Regions from separate parts of the Brevibacillus agri genome, predicted to be linked through region 3. Evidence: riboswitches for the same ligand, from Rfam matches in the RefSeq annotation. Region 3 holds a riboswitch; each other region holds the start of a gene.

Region 1 (5,914 bases), 560 kb from region 3:
CGGCAGGAGGTGTCGCTGGCCGAACTGGCAAACGAGCGGTTTTTGCTGTTTCACGAAGATTTTTCCTTGCACAACCGGATCATTGACGAGTGCGTGCGCGTAGGCTTCCACCCGACGGTCATCTACAAAAGCTCGCAGTGGGATTTTCTCTCGGAAATGGTGGCGGCCAACGTCGGGATCACCCTGTTGCCGCAGACGATTTGCCGGGAGCTCGATCCGCGGCGCTTTCACAGCCTCGCGCTGGTCAATCCGACGATCAAATGGCATCTGGGGATGATCTGGCGCAAAAACGCCTATTTGTCGTACGCCACCCGCGAGTGGATTCGCTTTACAAAAGAAATGCTGCCTTCTATAGAAAGAAAGGCTTCATCGCGAGGATGAAGCCATTCTTTGCGCGGTCGGCCACAGCAGAACGACTGCAGGCTGACGACTGCTTCTTTGATTTATATAAAGGCAGCTTGGCCTTGAAAAGACGCCTGTCAAAGCTGGCGTAAAGCTTGGAAAAAGGAAGGAAAAATGAGATCGAATATTTCGTAACGCGAAATATTAAAGGCCAACCGATTGATTCAAGGTGCTGACAGCGATGTTGTATTGATAGAGAGAATCGGCTGCTTTTGTTTCAGAATCAAACAATTCAGCTTCTGTTTCGATCTGGTCGTTCAGAGATACTTTTTTGTTCGCATAATCGGTGAGTGTGGCGTGATAAGTTTTCCATGCTTCGTCTTTTGCGGCGGTGCTTTCATCCAGCGCTTTTTTTGCTGCGACCGCTTTTTCGTAGGCGTCGCTCACTTCCTGATCGACTTTTTGCTTGAGCTTTTGCAGCAGCAGCTCAGCTTTGCGCAATTCGTTGAGTGCGATTCTTCCTTTGTATGTGCTGATAGCGGCGTACTCGGAGGTGTAGTCCACTTTTACCTGGGCAAACGCTCTCTCTGCTTCCGCTTTCACCATGTCAGGGCGTTTTTGGTAGGCGAGAGCTTTGGTTTCTTCCAGCGTTGGCAGCGGGGTATAGGAGAGTTTGCTGGTTTCCAGCAGCCATTGTCTGTCCCTTTTTTCGTTCAGCAATTCATTGAGCTTGGTTAATGCTTGCTTGAAGCTGTTTTCCAGCTCGGACAGCTTTTCTTTCGCAGCGCTGTCCTGGGCCCAGGTTTGGCGTCTGATGCTGTTCTTTTGCAGCTTGATTTTTTCTTCGAGCGCCCGCGCTTCAAAGTACGCTTTTTGTACTTGCATTTGCAAGCTGATTTTCGAAGCGTTATAGGATGCCTCGTCTACGAGCAATGTTTTTTGCGCCTTGGCTGTTTCTTCGTATTTTTTCTTTGCTTCATCCAGAGTATTGATGTCATCTTTCTTGATGGCGGCCTTATCGCGCAGCGTCATGAGGGTTTCGTAGCGGGTGTTGTCATACGTCAGCCGCAGCAGTTCCAGATCAACGTCGTTTTTCAGTGCCTGCTCTACGGCATGGTCGAGGGACAAGGGAACGATTTGGGTCTGTTCCGCTGCTGCGACGAGAGGTTCTTCCGCCAGAGCGAGATGAGCATTGCCTGCCAACAGCGCGGCAACCAGCGTGGTGCTGTAAATGTGCTTGGACAACCTGGATTTCATTATGCTACCTCCTATAAAAAGTAAGAAAATATAATGATAACGATTATCATTATCAAATTTCATGAACAGTATATATTTCCATGCGTTATTCGTCAATACGAAATATGAAAATGTGATAGGAAATATAGTTTGCGCCAAAAAAAAGATTCCCTGCGACGAGGGAATCTTGTAGAGAGTTGTTGCAACGCTATTTTTATTTTTCGTCCATGCTGAGATCGACTTTGTTCAGTGGTACCAGCTTGCTTTTTTTCGTGTATTTGTAAACCAGCCAGACGATCAAAAACAGCGGCAGTCCGATGTAGGAGACGAAAACGCCGTTCCAGTCGATTTCTCCGCCGATGAACGCGGAGTAGTTTTGGCCGATGATGACGATGCAGCAAATGATGAAGGCGAAGATCGGGCCAAACGGGAACAGCTTCGCCCGGTACGGCAAATCGCGCAGATCGCGGCCTTGCGCCAAGTAAGCTTTGCGGAAGCGGTAATGGCTGACGGCGATTCCCAGCCAGGCGATGAACCCGGACATGCCGGAAGCGTTCAACAGCCACACGTACACTTCGCCATCGCCGAACAGCGAGGACAAAAACGCCAGGGCACCGATGGCCGCTGTCATGATGAGGGCATTGACGGGAACGCCATTGCGCGTCACTTTGGCAAACCATTTGGGCGCTTTGCCTTCCTTCGCCAGCGTCCACAGCATACGGGTGGATGCGTACATGCCCGAGTTCCCGGCTGACAGAACGGACGTGAGGATTACTGCGTTCATTACGGAGGCGGCAAAGGCAAAGCCTGCTTTTTCAAACACGATCGTAAACGGACTGATGGCAATATCCGTAATATCTCCGCTAATTAGATTCGGATTGTCGTACGGTACGAGCAGCCCGATAATCAGGATCGCGAAAATATAGAACAGCAAGATGCGCCAAAAAATCTGGCGAATCGCTTTCGGGATGTTGCGGGCAGGGTCTTCGCTCTCCCCGGCGGCCACACCGACCAGCTCAGTTCCCTGGAACGAGAACCCGGCAATCATGAACACACCGAGAAGGGCCATGAAGCCGCCGTTGAATGGCGCGTCGCCTTTGGTGAAGTTTTGGAAGCCGACTGCTTCGCCGCCCATGATGCCGAAAATCATCAGGACACCGATCACGATAAAGACGATGACCGTCATGACTTTAATCAAGGCAAACCAGTATTCGGATTCGCCGTAGCTTTTGACAGACAACAAATTCAGAGCAACCATCAGGCAGAGGAACAGGGTACTCCACAAAATGGCGGGAGTATCCGGGAACCAGTATTTCATAATCAGCGCCGCGGCAGATAGCTCGACGGCAATCGTAATCGCCCAGTTGTACCAGTAATTCCAGCCCAGCGCAAAGCCGAGGGACGGATCGACGAATTTGGTGGCGTACGTAGAAAACGAGCCGGATACAGGCATGAAGGCAGCCATTTCCCCCAGGCTGGTCATCAAAAAGTAAACCATGATGCTGATGGCGATGTAGGCGACCAAGGCTCCGCCCGGTCCGGCCTCGTGAATCGAGCCTCCACTTGCCAGGAACAGGCCCGTCCCGATGGAGCCGCCGATGGCGATCATCGTCAGATGGCGGGCTTTCAAACCACGTTGCAGTTGATTCTGTGACATATGCTGCTTGCACGACCTTTCTAAAAATTTGAGAAGGTCGGTCGGAAAAGAAAAAACCGCCAATAGCCAAAAAACGGCACAGGGCGGTATGATCCAATCCCCACCAAGCCTTCACTGAAGATAGCACACCACGTTTGCCCGGCAAGCAAACGTGACAGTTCTGTCCCTTTCGGGTACAGCCCCAGCCCATGCGCACAGAGATACGCCATGAGCTTCGGCGGCTTTTCCCTTTCCTGGAGTCATTGATTTCTTCTGAATCTCGTACAGGATGACATAAAAGCCGCGACCTCTACCCTCACCGTGAATGATGAGGATAACATGTATGAAATTGATTTATTTATCAACTATATAAGATTGACGGTTATTTATCAACGAAAAAAGTTGCGCTGCAAAATATTGGCATGGAGCGGTTTTGCTACAAAAAGGATCGGCGTGCAGGCCAGGAGCCTTGCAACTTGCGGATCTGCACGATTTGCCCTGTGTGAAAAGCGTCGTGCAAAATAATGCTCATCACGCTTTGCCCGGCAGGGATGCTCGGAAGCGGCTGGTCGAACGCTTCGTCTGACAGAGCGACGAGCTTTTCATGAATTTGGCGATGGACGGTTTCCATCCGCTGTACGGTGGCCTGCCAGGCTGCTTCGTCGTCGGGCGATCCCGAAGGCTGGAACGTGTCGTCGTTCGTCTCGGCGGTATTGATAAATTCCGTGCCGACGTGCATTCCCATTCGTGAACAAGCAGTTCCATCCGATTCATGTGGTTCCTCCTCGTCTGTCAAACAGATTGGTGAAACGTTATAATGGCAATAAGAAGCAGCTTGTAACCACCTAAATATTTTATGTTGGTTACGGATAGAGAATACCATACACAGGCTGAGCATACAAGAAGCAAAAGAAACGAAAAGCAGATGGGGGAAGAGTGGAGTGAACTGGCTGTGCATTGATTTTTTAAACAGTGATTGGCGCGATTGGCGCGGGTCTGGCCGCAGGGAAAATCGGCTGGCGAAGCAGGAATGGCTGGAGCAGCTTTTGCGGGAATACGCTTTGCACGCCCCATTGCCTATTGATGAGGCGAGTGCAGTGGCGCTGTTGCGTTTGCGCGAATATATGCGCAGTCTGCTGGAGCGGGTCGTGCGCGGGGAAGCGTTGCGGCAGGAGGAACTGGAGGAGCTGAATCAGACGCTCGCGAAGGCGCCTTTTCACGTTCGCGTCATCTCTGCGGGCAAGGAGAGCGGGTATGAGCAGGAGCTGGTCAGCGCCTCCAGCGGCTGGGAGCTGGTGATGGCCCGCATCGCGGCTTCCTTTGCCACGCTGCTGCTTCCTGAGCACGTGCAGCGCATCAAGATTTGCGACAACGAGGACTGCCGATGGGTGTTTTACGATGAAAGCCGCAATCGGGTACGCCGCTGGTGCGATGACAAAATGTGCGGCAATCTCATGAAGGTGCGCCGTTTTCGGGAGCGGCAAAAGGAGAAAAAGTAAGGAATCGGCCGTAAGCTTGCCGACGGAGAGATTCATCGGTTCCGAGGACGCAAACAGCGTGCCCAGGACGGATTCGGACAGCGCTGTTTTGGCCGAGACGCTAATTTTGCTGCCATTCAAAAAAAGCGCCCTGTCTTGCAATGGCAGTAAACATCTCATCCCGGCAAGGGTCGTACACAAAGGAAACGGCCGTCTGACCGTCGCGGACGAGGCAGAGAGAGACGGCCCACATCGGCATGCCTTGCAAAAAGTAGACGGCTCCGTCGATGGCATCGCAAATCCAGTACGGGGTCGAGTATTCCGGCTGTTTTTGCAGGGAGGCATCAAATTCTGCATCGGACCAGCGATACGCGGGAAAGCGCTCCGCCAAACCGTGCCGGAGCAGCTCTTCTGCTTGCGGATTTAAGGCGTGAAAACGTTCGTTCATCGCTTGCTTGCTCGTGCAGGCTGGCTCCTGCGCAAATTCGGCAAACAGCCTCTGGCCGACTTTTCGCAGCAAAGCTTCGCAGTACAACACATCGTCTTGCTTCATAACGGTTCCCCAACCTTTCTTGTTTGGATCGTGTCCTTCGGCGCATCGACAGCGCACGTTCCGCGTTCAAGAGCGGTCTGGCCCATTGGTTTGAAAGCTGTTCAGCCAAGGGCAAACGACACGATTTTTATTAGTGGTATGTAAAAGTACTACTAATAAAACGGGTTGCCGTCAATACATGTGCACGCTTTTTGACGGGAATGGGCAAATGGCGCACATGGAAAGGAAGATTGAGACATAATAAGAAGCAAGCAACAAGGGAACGGAAGCGAGGTGGCGGAATGAGTCGGAAACGGAAACGATGGTGGAGGGTGCTGGTCTTGCTGTTGCTCGCCGGAGCTTGTACAGCGATCTGGTATTTGCGGCCGTATCAGCCCGATCAGGCGGCAAAAGACGCGATGCAGGGAGGCGAAGGGATCACGGTGATCGACACGGGCGACTGGATTGCTTTTGAAGGTGGGGAAGCGCGTGAGCCTGGCTTGATTTTGTATCCGGGCGCTCTGGTCACGCCAGAGAGTTATGCGCCGCTCGCACGCACCCTGGCTGGTTCCGGCTATCGGGTATTCATCGCGCGGATGCCGCTGAATTTGGCGATCACCGACGTCGAGCGGGCCAATCAAGTGTTAAAAGCGTATCCGCAGCAGTCGTTCGTCATCGGCGGGCACTCTC
Region 2 (5,914 bases), 1.9 Mb from region 3:
TGCGCCAAAAATGAAGCAGGACTGGCACCCTCACCAGGGCCGATTCTTTTGAAAAACAGTCGCGGCAACGAATATCGCGATGGGCAAACCGTCAGAGTCAGCTCGGCGGCGGAACTGGACAGCTTGAGCGAGCTTCGGCTGACGTCTACGTATGCGAAGCGGATCGGGAACAAAAAGCTGAAAGACGGAAGCGGCAAGGACATGATCACCTACTACATGCCGAATCTCGTCTGGACGTACGGCGAAACGCCAATCGGCACCCGCCAGGAGTACATCGGAGCAACCATTTCCTCGGCAAACGCGATTCAGGTGTTCTATGAAGGAAAAGAGATTGCAAGCCTGAAGCCGAACACGGACGAGGAATACGTGGACGAGGGCGATGAATCGCTCGATTTGAAAGCGATCATCGCAGACAACGAGAACAAGCCTGGCGTCTACACAGTTAAAGTAACGAACACATTCCGCAATAAAACTTGCTCGGTCGTGCAAAAATACAAGAAATACGACAAAGAGCTGGGTGAATCGGAACGAAATCAAACGATGACCTTAACCGTAGAGGTCAAATAAACAGATGACCCCCTTGCATGTGGCAAGGGGGTTTTTGCAAAGGTGGGGGGCAAGCAAGATGACGGATGAACAGATTGCGATTCTGCAAGCGTTCGGCTTTTGCGTCGAAAACGGACAAGTGAAACATTTGAAGCTGGGAATCGTAACAGACAGTGAGGAATTTGCGCGTTTTTCCCAGGCAGAGGAGCTGCGGGCGCATATCAAATCGCTGCTTCGCAACCAATGCCAATGGAAGCGCGGCAAAGAAACATAGAAGCAATGATCCGGGAGGGATTGCGGCAGATGGAGTCGAGACAGGTTTTGCAGCAGGCATTGGAAGAGGTGGAGGCATGGGAGCGCGACCAGAACGATTTGTGGTTCTGGGAAAAGCTCGGCAGGCTTCCGTTCGTTTTTCTCGATAAAATGACGCCGAATTTCGTCCGGGAAAAGCTGGGGACAGCCGTGGACGAGATGGCCGCGTTTCTGGAAACAGGGGGAACGTATCTCGTTCAGGATACGGCGATTTACAGCAAGTTCGCTCCCCGCTTGGAAAGGGATGGCGCGGGCATTCCGCAGACCGCAGAAGTCGCAGGGGCACCGCTCGTCCTCATGGATGAGATTGCCCGCGAGCTGAAAGAATCGCGCGCGACCTTTGCCACGGTACAGGGCGCAACGACAGGCATCGGCGGCATTTTTACGCTGGCGCTTGATATTCCGTTGCTGCTCGGCACGTCGCTGAAAGTGCTGCAAGAAATGGCGCTATGCTACGGCTATCGCCCGGAGGACAAGCGGGAGCGGCTGTTCGTGGTCAAATGCCTGCAGTTCGCTTCTTCCGATATCGTCGGCAAAAAGGCGATACTGGCTGAGCTGTCGCGCTTTGACGAGCCTGCTGCGCAAAAAGACGTCATGGCACAATTGCAGGGCTGGCGGGAAGTCGTGGTGACGTACACGGAAAATTTTGGCTGGAAAAAGCTGTTTCAGATGGTGCCGATTGCAGGCATCCTGTTCGGGGCGTACTTGAATCGCTCAACCGTCCAGGATGTCGCCGAAGCGGGGCGAATGCTGTACCGCAAGCGGCGAATCCTGGAGCGATTGCGCGTGGAGCAAAACAAAGAGGAATGATTAGCTCCAGTCCTCTGCCGTGATCGCAAATAGGAGGTGATCTTCCCACACGCCGTTGATTTGCAAATAGCGCAAGGACAACCCTTCGTGGCGAAAGCCGTTTTTCTCCAACACGCGGATGGAGGGAGTATTGCGGGGCATGACAGCGGCCTGTACCCGGTGCAGCCCGGCTTCCTGGAAGGCGTACGTGAGCGCAAGCCGTACGGCCGCAGTGGTGTAGCCTTTGCCGTTGCAGGCTTCATCCATGAAGTAGCCGATGGTCGCGTTTTGCCAGGCGCCGCGCACGACGTTTGACAGAGCGACGCGGCCGATCATTTCGTCCGTGTCGCGCAAAAACACGCCAAAGGCGAAGGCGGTCCCTGCTGCAAAGTCTTGCTCCGCTTGCGCAATTTGCGACTCTTGACCGCTCAGCGTCAGGAAGGCGGCGGAGCGGAGCGGCTCGAACGGTTGCAGGAAGGCATGATTACGCAGCCGAAGCTTCAGAAGCTCGGCTGCGTCATTTGCTTGCAGTGGTCGCAAGTAGACCGTATGCGTATGTAACGTCATGATATCAATCCTCCTTCTTGAGAAAAGATGGATCGACATTTTATCATGACAGCGCTTGCTTGAAAAGGATTTTTTTGGACAACTTCTTTTCCGGCGCTAGTCTTAGCCGAGCAGCTCGGAGAAGGAAACGCCAAACTGTTTGCAAATCTCTACTTCTTTTGCGTTAGGAGACAGCTCGATTTTCAGACCTTCGAGTGGAGTTTCCGCTCCGCGCTCGCTCGCTTTTTTCAGCAAAATATCTACAGCAGCGCCCACATGCTCGTAAGCGGAGTCGCAGGAACCGAAAGCCGCGACTTTTTTGCCGCTCAAATCAATATCGTCCATCTCTTCGTAAAAGTCCAGGCACTCGTCTGGCAGATCGCCGTCGCCCCATGTATAGGCACCGAGCAAAATGGCATCGTAGTCTTCCAGTTCCTTGGCAGTGGCATCCATGACTTCTTTTATCTCCAGGTCTTTTCCGGTGGAACGAATCCCTTCGGCAATTGCTTCAGCAACTTCCTGCGTGTTTCCTGTCATGCTTGCGTACACCATCAAAATGCGGCTCATAAGAAGTAAACCCTCCAAATAAGATAATGAAAATCATTCTCACACAAATAAAATAATGAAAATGATTCTCGTTGTCAACAGTTATTTTTCTTTCCATAAAGCTGTTGCCACAAGTGATTGATTTTGGTAGAGTAAAATGAAATTATAATATTGGAAGTCTAAATAGAGGTGCGCCGAAGATGAGTACATCTTTTCGTAATCTGCCAGGGGGCGGGAAGAGAGGGAAAGGCTAAAGCGCCGAAGCTGTTGCTGTTCCCCTCGGATAGCAGCGGCTGGGGTGATTCGTGAACAATGAGCATCCTGTCACAAAAGGCAATCGCCTGTTTGTGGAGCGCTATTTACGATTTGCTTGGGCAGTATGGAAAGCAATGAGATAGCGAATGCACTCATTGCTTTTTTTAGTCAGGGGAGAGGTTCGCTCTCGTTGACAGGCACGCTTTTTATTAAAAGGAGGATGTACCAGTGAACATGATGGATGCCAATGAAATTATCGCGTTTATTCAAAAAAGCGAGAAGAAAACACCAGTGAAACTATACGTGAAAGGCAATCTGGAGGGCATTGACTTCGGTGCCAGCTCCAAGACGTTCATTACAGGCACGACTGGCGTTGTGTTTGGCGAATGGAAAGAAATCGAGCCGGTTCTGGCTGCGAACGCGGACAAAATCGAAGACTACGTAGTAGAAAGCGACCGCCGCAATTCGGCGATTCCGTTGCTCGACACAAAAGGAATCCAGGCGCGCATCGAGCCAGGCGCGATTATCCGCGACCAGGTGACGATCGGCAACAACGCAGTCATCATGATGGGCGCTACGATCAACATCGGTGCTGTGATTGGCGAAGGCACGATGATCGACATGAACGTCGTCGTCGGCGGCCGCGGAACGATCGGGAAAAACTGCCATATCGGCGCTGGTTCTGTCATCGCAGGCGTCATCGAGCCGCCTTCCGCGCAGCCAGTCGTAGTGGAAGATGACGTCGTAATCGGTGCCAACGCCGTGGTTCTGGAAGGCGTGCGCGTAGGAAAAGGCGCGGTTGTGGCAGCGGGCGCGGTCGTCATTGAAGACGTGCCGCCATACGTTGTGGTGGCTGGTACACCAGCGCGCGTGATTAAACAGATCGACGACAAAACTCGCTCCAAGACGGAGATCAAGCAGGAGCTACGTCAACTGTAGGGGAGAGAGCTCACATGGACTGGCGTACGCTTGATGAACAATACATCGTCTCTTCCTACAAACGCTTGCCGATCGCGATCGAAAAAGGGGAAGGCAACTACCTGTACGACACAGCGGGCAAAAAGTATTTGGATTTGTTTACGGGGCTGGCCGTCAATGTGCTCGGCCACTCCCATCCGCGGATCGTCCAGGCGCTGCGCGAACAGGGCGAGCGCTTCCTGCACATTTCCAACGTATTTTTGAACCAGCCGGCAATCCGGTTGGCCCAGCGGCTGGTGGAGCAGACGATCCCGGGAAAAGTGTTTTTCACAAATTCCGGTGCGGAAGCGACCGAAGCCGCGATCAAAATGATCCACAAATGGACGAAGGCAGAAGGGGCCGGGCGCGAAGGGATTGTCGTGCTCCGCAACAGCTTTCACGGCAGAACATTGGGCGCGGTGCGGCTGACCAGACAGGCCCATGTGTATCAGGATTTTCCGCAGCCGGACTTTCCGGTGTACGAGCTAGACCCTGAGGATGCGGACGGCTTGCGGGCGATTTGCCGCGACGCGAAGCCGGCCGCTGTCCTGATGGAGCCTGTGCTCGGCTCTGGAGGGGTCGTGCCGCTGTCGGAGCCGTTTTTGCGCGAAGTGGCGGCGATTTGCCAGGAGGAAGGCATGCTGTTTGCCATGGACGAAATCCAGACAGGCATGGGACGCACTGGTAAGCTGTTTGCCTACCAGCACGCAGGCGTGACGCCGGATTTGATCTTGTTTGCCAAAGGCGTAGGCGGAGGGCTTCCGCTCGGTGGCGTGATTGCCGGAACGAAGCTGATGAACCAGTTCAAGCCGGGCGACCACGGGACGACCTTTGCGCCGTCGCCGCTTTCGGCGGCTCTCGGCAACGTGGTGCTGGATGAGCTGCTCGATCCTGCTTTTGCGGCAAGCGTGGACGAAGTGATCGCGTACTTGTGGGCGGGCCTCGAATCGCTGCGCGCGCGTCTCCCGGAACAGTTGCAGGCGCTCCGCGGCAAAGGCATGATGGTCGGCATCCCGCTCAGCGCCGCACCGGAAGAGGTCAGCCGTTTGCAGCAGGCATTGCTTGATCGCGGCATTCTCGTGGACGTGACGCAAAAGACAATCGTGCGTCTGCTGCCGCCGCTCACCTTGACCAAAGAAGACGTCGACCTTTTCCTGGACAGCTTTGCAGCGGAACTCGCTGTGCGGCACGGGGCCAAAGGGGAGGCGTAAACGATGGCGACATCGCTGTTTACCCAGATTCGGCGCGACCTGCACCAAATTCCGGAGCCGGGCTTTGCCGAGGTGAAGACGCAAAAGTATTTGCTCGATTACTTGGAGCGTCTCCCGCAGGAGCGCATGCAGATCAAGACGTGGCGCACCGGGATTTTGGTCCGGATCGCGGGGACGAATCCTAAGCGCACGATCGCCTGGCGCACGGACATGGACGGCTTGCCGATTGCAGAAGAGACGTCGTATCCGTTTCGCTCGCTGCACGAAGGCTACATGCACGCGTGCGGACACGACATGCACATGGCTATCGCGCTCGGGCTTGTGACGCATTTTGTGGAGCAGCCGATTGCAGATGACCTGCTGTTCCTGTTTCAGCCCGCAGAAGAGGGCCCAGGCGGCGCTCAGCCGATGATGGAGAGCGAGGAGTTTGCTTCCTGGCGGCCGGATTGCATTTTTGCGCTGCACATCGCGCCGGAGTATCCCGTCGGCTACATTGCCACCAAGCCGGGCATTTTGTTTGCCAACACGTCCGAGCTGTACATTGATTTGGTCGGAAAAGGCGGGCACGCAGCTTTTCCGCACAAAGCAAACGACATGGTGGTCGCAGGCAGCCATCTCATCACACAGCTCCAGACGATTGTGGCGCGCAACGTCGATCCGCTCGATTCCGCTGTCGTGACCATCGGCAAGCTTGAGGGCGGCACCAAGCAAAACATCATTGCGGAAAAGGCGCGGCTGGAAGGGACGATTCG
Region 3 (5,914 bases):
TCGCCCGGAATCGCAGTCGGGTGAATCTGGATCATCTCACCGTTGGCGTAGATTACGCCTTGCTGGTAAGCGGCAGACGCTGCTGTACCTGTGTTGATGATCGAGTTGGTCGATTTACCGAAGATGATACCAGGGCCGCCTGTTGCCAAAATAACGGCATCTGCACGGAAGGATTGAATTTCACCGGAACGCATGTTTTGCGCGGTAATCCCGCGACAGGTTCCTGTCTCGTCCAAAACGGCTCCGAGGAAATCCCAATATTCGTACTTGGTAACCAGACCTTCTGCTTCGTAGCGGCGTACTTGCTCGTCCAGCGCGTACAGCAGTTGTTGTCCGGTTGTCGCACCTGCAAACGCAGTACGGTGATGTTTTGTTCCCCCGAAACGGCGGAAGTCCAACAGACCTTCTGGTGTGCGGTTGAACATGACGCCCATCCGGTCAAGCATATAGATAATTCCAGGTGCTGCATCGCACATTGCTTTTACTGGTGGTTGGTTTGCCAAGAAGTCTCCACCGTAAACTGTATCGTCGAAGTGCTCCCATGTGGAGTCGCCTTCCCCTTTGGTATTTACCGCACCGTTGATACCGCCCTGCGCACAAACAGAGTGGGAACGTTTTACCGGAACCAGGGAGAACAACTGAACGGGAACGCCTTTTTCTGCAGCTTTGATAGTAGCCATCAAGCCGGCCAATCCACCACCGACAATGATAAGTTTACCTTTTGCCATGATTTAGTCCCCCTATCCCTACAGAATGAAAGCCGACATCGCACGCAATCCGATGAAGGTTACAACTACGAATACGACCATAGTGAAGTATGTTGCAATTCGTTGGGAACGTGGTCCAACCGTAATTCCCCAGTGAACCAGGAACGACCAGAGTCCGTTGGAGAAGTGGAAAACCGTGCTGATAATCCCGATTGTGTAGAATACGATCATTGCTGGGCTGCTGAAAATGTTTGCGACCATGTCGAAGTCAACATGTGCACCCAATGCCTTCTGAATGCGAGTTTCCCATACGTGCCAAACAATGAAAATGAGGGTAATGATACCTGTTACCCGTTGCCACAGAAACATGTGGTTTCTGAAGTAACCGAAGTTCCCTACGTTTTGTTTCGCTTGGAACGCGATGTAGAGACCGTAAACAGCGTGAAACAGGATCGGGATGTAGATGAAGACAAATTCAACTACAAGCAGAAGTGGAACGTTTTCAATCAGACCTACCGTCTGGTTGAAAGCTTCGGCTCCACGGGTCGCCTGGTAGTTGGCTGTCAAGTGGAACAGCAGGAAGAGCCCGATCGGAAACAAACCAAGAAGTGAGTGCAGCTTGTGACTGAGAAAGCTATGGCCTTTCGCCATACAATGGTCCCCCTTTCAGTGTATGTAGCGCTCTTTTATGGACCTTTCTCCCATATCCTAACCCATTGCCTGACCCATTAGACATGCCAAAAAACCGTTAGCTCTCTCCACGCCTAACTTTGTCGGAATGTGTCAAAATACGAAAAAAAGTTGGGCAAAACTTTGACCAAATCCAATTGTACTCTTGTCGACACATAGCGTCAAGACAATCAGTAGACTAAATACATTGATAGAATAACTTTGTTTAGTTTCACTATTTTTTCTCTTAATCGGTCATGAAGCAAGCCTCCCTCTCATAATCTAGTACAGACAGGAGGGAAGCGAGATGAAAGATACCGATCAGTTGGCAGCCCTGTTGCCGCCCCACACGATTCCGGTGGCCGAACGCATGCACATGCCTTATCTCGGCTACCATCTGCTCCGCGAAACATTGACGAACGCCTTATTGGGAGACAGCGAAAGCCCGATATTGTACTGGCTGGGCAAAGACATCGGCCGGAAAATTCCGGTTCAGTCTTCCACGGGCCCGATTCTCCCTTTTATCCGCCTTGGGCTGGGACAGCTCGATCTCGTGGAAGAAACGGCAGACGCGATCGTCTACAAGCTCTCGCACACTATCTACAACTACCAAACGCCCGAGCGGCTCAGCCGCGCCTTGTCACTGGAAGCCGGAATCATCGCCGGCAGCATCGAGCAGTGGAAGGGCAAGGACACGTCCGCACAACTGGAGATCGAAAGCTCGTCCCGCATTCTTATCAAGGTGCGGACGCAAAAATAAACAAGCCGTTCGCCTTCGTGCGGGATACTGCCATACTTTTGTCATTGCAAAAGGCAGCGGGAACCCGCACTCGCGAATCATTCAAAAAGATGCCCCCTCTGCCAGCGGGCGAGGGAGCATTTGCTTCTTATAAGCCGTGCACGACTGCTGTTTCCGCCACATCAAGTCCGTATGCCGTATGCAGGCTGCGAACGGCAAGCTCGGTTTGGCCAGCAGGAATAACGCAGGACACTTTGATGTCCGACGTCGAAACCATTTTAATAGAAATTTCTTTTTCAGCCAAAACGCGGAACATCTCAGCGGCAACCCCCGGATTGTTCACCATGCCGGAGCCGACGATGGACACTTTGGTCAAGTTTTGCTCGAAGTCGACTTTTTCGAAGCCCAGCTCCGCTTTGTTGTTTTCCAGCGTATCCAGCGCCTTTTTCAAGTCATCTGCCGCGACCGTAAACGAAATGTTCGTGACAGCGGCATCGTAGGAGCTTTGAATGATGATGTCGACGTTCACCTGGTTGTCTGCGAGTGTATTGAACAGGCGGGAAAGAGTCCCCACCTTTGCAGGCATCCCGACAACCGTAACTTTGGCGACATCTTCGTCATGCGCGACTCCACTTACTACTCTTCCTGTTTCCATGTTGGCAACCTCCTCAACGTACGTACCCTCTTCGGCAGTAAAGCTGGAGCGGACCACCAGCCGTACCTTGTATTTTTTCGCAGCCTCCACCGAACGCGGATGCAGGACGCCTGCGCCGAGATTGGCAAGCTCCAGCATTTCATCATACGAGATCGTATTCAGCTTGCTTGCTGCCGGCACCATGCGCGGGTCGGCCGTGTAAACGCCAGAAACGTCTGTAAAAATCTCGCATTTGTCAGCATTCAGGCTGGCTGCCAGCGTAACCGCCGATGTATCCGATCCACCGCGGCCGAGCGTTGTAATTTCTCCTTCGTCGCTAAGACCTTGGAACCCTGCCACAATCACGACGCGGCCTCGACCGAGCTCCGCCTGAATGCGCTGTGGATCAATTTGCTTGATCCGCGCCCGGCCGTGGATCGCTTCTGTCGTCACTCCGGCCTGCCAGCCAGTCAAAGAAATGGCATCGTAGCCTTTGGAATGCAAGGCCATCGCGAGCAATGCGATCGATACTTGCTCCCCCGTGGTCAGCAGCATATCCATTTCACGCTCGGAAGGGTAGGCGCTGATCTGTTTGGCCATATCTACCAGGACGTCGGTAGATTTGCCCATCGCAGACACGACGACTACCAGGTCATGCCCTTCTTCTTTGTAGCTGATAATTCGGTCCGCAACTCGTAAAATTCGCTCAATAGTCCCTACAGAGGTGCCTCCGTATTTCTGCACGATCAACCCCATGCGGCTTCTCTCCCTTTTCTCATATCCAATGTTTGTAGAATGTATCGTTTTCTCTCGTTTTATTAGCTTGTTTTCGCTTACTCGTTTATGGAAAATTTTACCTGTCACTTTATAAAAAAGGCACCGACAAGGAATAAGTACCTGCCGCTGCCTACTGTTTCGACATACCGGTTCCTCCCTCCCAATACACGCGGACAATGCAGCACATGACAGGACAACACCTATCACCGCTCACATTGACACACCGTGAGATAGCACTCCATCTGACGCCGGTTAAGAGCCAGATGACAGTTCTGCACTTGTTCAATGCAGACCCAGCATGGAGAACTACGGGTTTTCCTCCACACTTCGGCGAATTCCCCTTTCCCGCTCCCTTCACAGATACCCGATCTCAGGGTGGTACTCTTGGTTTTCGCGCCTCTACCTCACTTCATAAGGGAAGTGAGGCTAACTATTCTGTTTGAAACGCATTATATCACGGGAATCCGAACGGTTCAATTGCTTTTTGAAAAAAACGTTACGATTCCAGCTTGCGCAAATGGGCGATAATCTGCTTCGCCAGCTTGTCGCCGATCCCCAACTGCCGGAAATCCTCCACCGTCGCCTCGCGCATTTTTTTCAGCGAGCCAAAATGGGTAAACAACAGCTTGCGCCGCTTTTCGCCGATGCCCGGTATTTCGTCGAGCTGGGAGGAGAGCATCGTCTTCGTCCGGGATTGTCGGTGAAACGTAATCGCAAACCGGTGCACCTCGTCCTGAATGCGCTGCAGCAAGTAAAACTCGTAGCTGTCCCGCTTCAGATTCACCGGCTCCGGCGGATCGCCGTACATCAACTGCGCGGTTTTGTGCTTTTCGTCTTTGGCCAGGCCGCAGACCGGGATGTACAGCCCCAGCTCGTTTTCCAGCACGTCCATGGCGGCGCTGATCTGCCCTTTGCCCCCGTCGATGACGATCAGGTCGGGCAGCGGCTGGTTTTCCTTCAGCAAGCGCGAATACCGTCTGCGGATTACCTCGCGCATGGAGCCGTAATCGTCCGGCCCTTCGACTGTCTTGATCTTGAACTTGCGGTATTCCTTTTTGTCCGGACGGCCGTCCGTAAAGACAATCATCGCCGACACAGGCTCGGTTCCTTGGATGTTGGAGTTGTCGAACGCCTCGATCCGGTGCGGGACGCCGATCCCCAGCACATGCCCCAGGTTGTGCACCGCCTGAACGGTCCGCGCGTCGTCCTTGGACATCAGGGCGAACTTTTCCTGCAGGGCGATCCGCGCGTTTTCACAAGCCATCTGTACCAGCTCGCGCTTTTTGCTGCGCTTGGGCGTCAACACCTTGACTCCCAGCCATTCACTCAACAGCTCCGGCTCGCTTTCCTCCGGCAGCAAAATTTCTTTGGGCAGCGCGTTTTGCTTGTCGTAGTAAAACTGGGTGACGTACGACATGAAGTCCTCGCTCTCGTTTCCGTAGTAAGGGAAGGAGGTCGTCTGCCGCTCGATCATCTTGCCCTGGCGCATGTAAAAAATTTGAATGCACATCCAGCCTTTTTCCACGGCAAAGCCGATAATGTCGCGGTCAACCGTATCGGTGAACGTAATTTTCTGCTTCTCCATCACCGCTTCGATGCTCTTGATCTGATCGCGGAACTCCTTGGCCCGCTCAAACTCCATCGCCTCTGCGGCCTGGAGCATTTTTTCCGTGAGCTGCTGCTTCATCTGCTCGTGTCCGCCGTCGAGGAAGCGGCTGATCTCATCTACCAGTCGCTGGTTTTCTTCAGCCGAAACCTCGTACACACAGGGGGCGAGACATTGGCCCAAATGGTAGTACAAACATACCTGCTTGGGCATGTTGCGGCATTTGCGCAAAGGATAGAGCCGGTCGAGCAGCTTTTTCACCTCGGACGCGTCGCCTGCATTCGGGTACGGCCCGAAGTATTTCGCCTTGTCTTTCAGCACCTTGCGGGTAATTTCCAGCCGCGGCTGCGCTTCGTTCGTAATTTTGATGTATGGGTAGGTTTTGTCGTCGCGAAGCATGACGTTATAGCGCGGGTCGTGCTTTTTGATGAGGTTGCACTCCAGCAATAACGCCTCGATCGCAGACGACACCACGATATACTCAAAGTCCGCGATCTCGCTGACCAGAAGCTGCGTCTTCCCGTTATGGCTTCCGGTGAAGTACGAGCGCACGCGGTTTTTCAGCACCTTGGCTTTTCCGACGTATATAATTTCCCCGTTTGCATTTTTCATCAGGTAGCAGCCGGGCTTTTCTGGCAGCACAGCCAGCTTGTCTTTCAAGGTACGGTTCATGGCTGCACCTCCTTTTTCCTTTTAACGGCTTTCGCTTTAGCGTTTTTTCATGACGGGCTGTTCCAGGACGTACAGCTCATCCTCCAGGGCGTTCATCCGCTCCAGCAACA

The links. Region 3 has a riboswitch for lysine ahead of BA6348_RS20445 (aspartate kinase). Riboswitches for the same ligand answer to the same signal wherever they lie in the genome.
Region 1: another riboswitch for lysine. It lies ahead of BA6348_RS23175 (amino acid permease); the one in region 3 lies ahead of BA6348_RS20445 (aspartate kinase).
Region 2: another riboswitch for lysine. It lies ahead of dapD (2,3,4,5-tetrahydropyridine-2,6-dicarboxylate N-acetyltransferase); the one in region 3 lies ahead of BA6348_RS20445 (aspartate kinase).

Annotation. Positions count from the first base shown of each region.
Region 1 covers NZ_CP026363.1:4,734,095-4,740,008, reverse strand. Annotated here, with positions in the region: gene cidR (cidABC operon transcriptional activator CidR) at 1-381, shown strand, start outside; gene BA6348_RS23180 (TolC family protein) at 547-1,599, opposite strand; gene BA6348_RS23175 (amino acid permease) at 1,793-3,235, opposite strand; lysine riboswitch at 3,349-3,535, opposite strand; gene BA6348_RS23170 (hypothetical protein) at 3,651-3,959, opposite strand; gene BA6348_RS23165 (CGNR zinc finger domain-containing protein) at 4,156-4,713, shown strand; gene BA6348_RS23160 (inositol monophosphatase family protein) at 4,814-5,245, opposite strand; gene BA6348_RS23155 (alpha/beta fold hydrolase) at 5,527-5,914, shown strand, end outside.
Region 2 covers NZ_CP026363.1:2,309,347-2,315,260, forward strand. Annotated here, with positions in the region: gene BA6348_RS11580 (hypothetical protein) at 1-567, shown strand, start outside; gene BA6348_RS11585 (hypothetical protein) at 626-820, shown strand; gene BA6348_RS11590 (EcsC family protein) at 850-1,668, shown strand; gene BA6348_RS11595 (GNAT family N-acetyltransferase) at 1,669-2,214, opposite strand; gene BA6348_RS11600 (flavodoxin) at 2,317-2,760, opposite strand; lysine riboswitch at 2,916-3,105, shown strand; gene dapD (2,3,4,5-tetrahydropyridine-2,6-dicarboxylate N-acetyltransferase) at 3,223-3,933, shown strand; gene BA6348_RS11610 (aspartate aminotransferase family protein) at 3,948-5,162, shown strand; gene BA6348_RS11615 (N-acetyldiaminopimelate deacetylase) at 5,166-5,914, shown strand, end outside.
Region 3 covers NZ_CP026363.1:4,172,899-4,178,812, forward strand. Annotated here, with positions in the region: gene sdhA (succinate dehydrogenase flavoprotein subunit) at 1-728, opposite strand, end outside; gene BA6348_RS20435 (succinate dehydrogenase cytochrome b558 subunit) at 747-1,358, opposite strand; gene BA6348_RS20440 (DUF2507 domain-containing protein) at 1,684-2,136, shown strand; gene BA6348_RS20445 (aspartate kinase) at 2,264-3,505, opposite strand; lysine riboswitch at 3,750-3,936, opposite strand; gene uvrC (excinuclease ABC subunit UvrC) at 4,023-5,804, opposite strand; gene BA6348_RS20455 (DUF2164 domain-containing protein) at 5,841-5,914, opposite strand, start outside.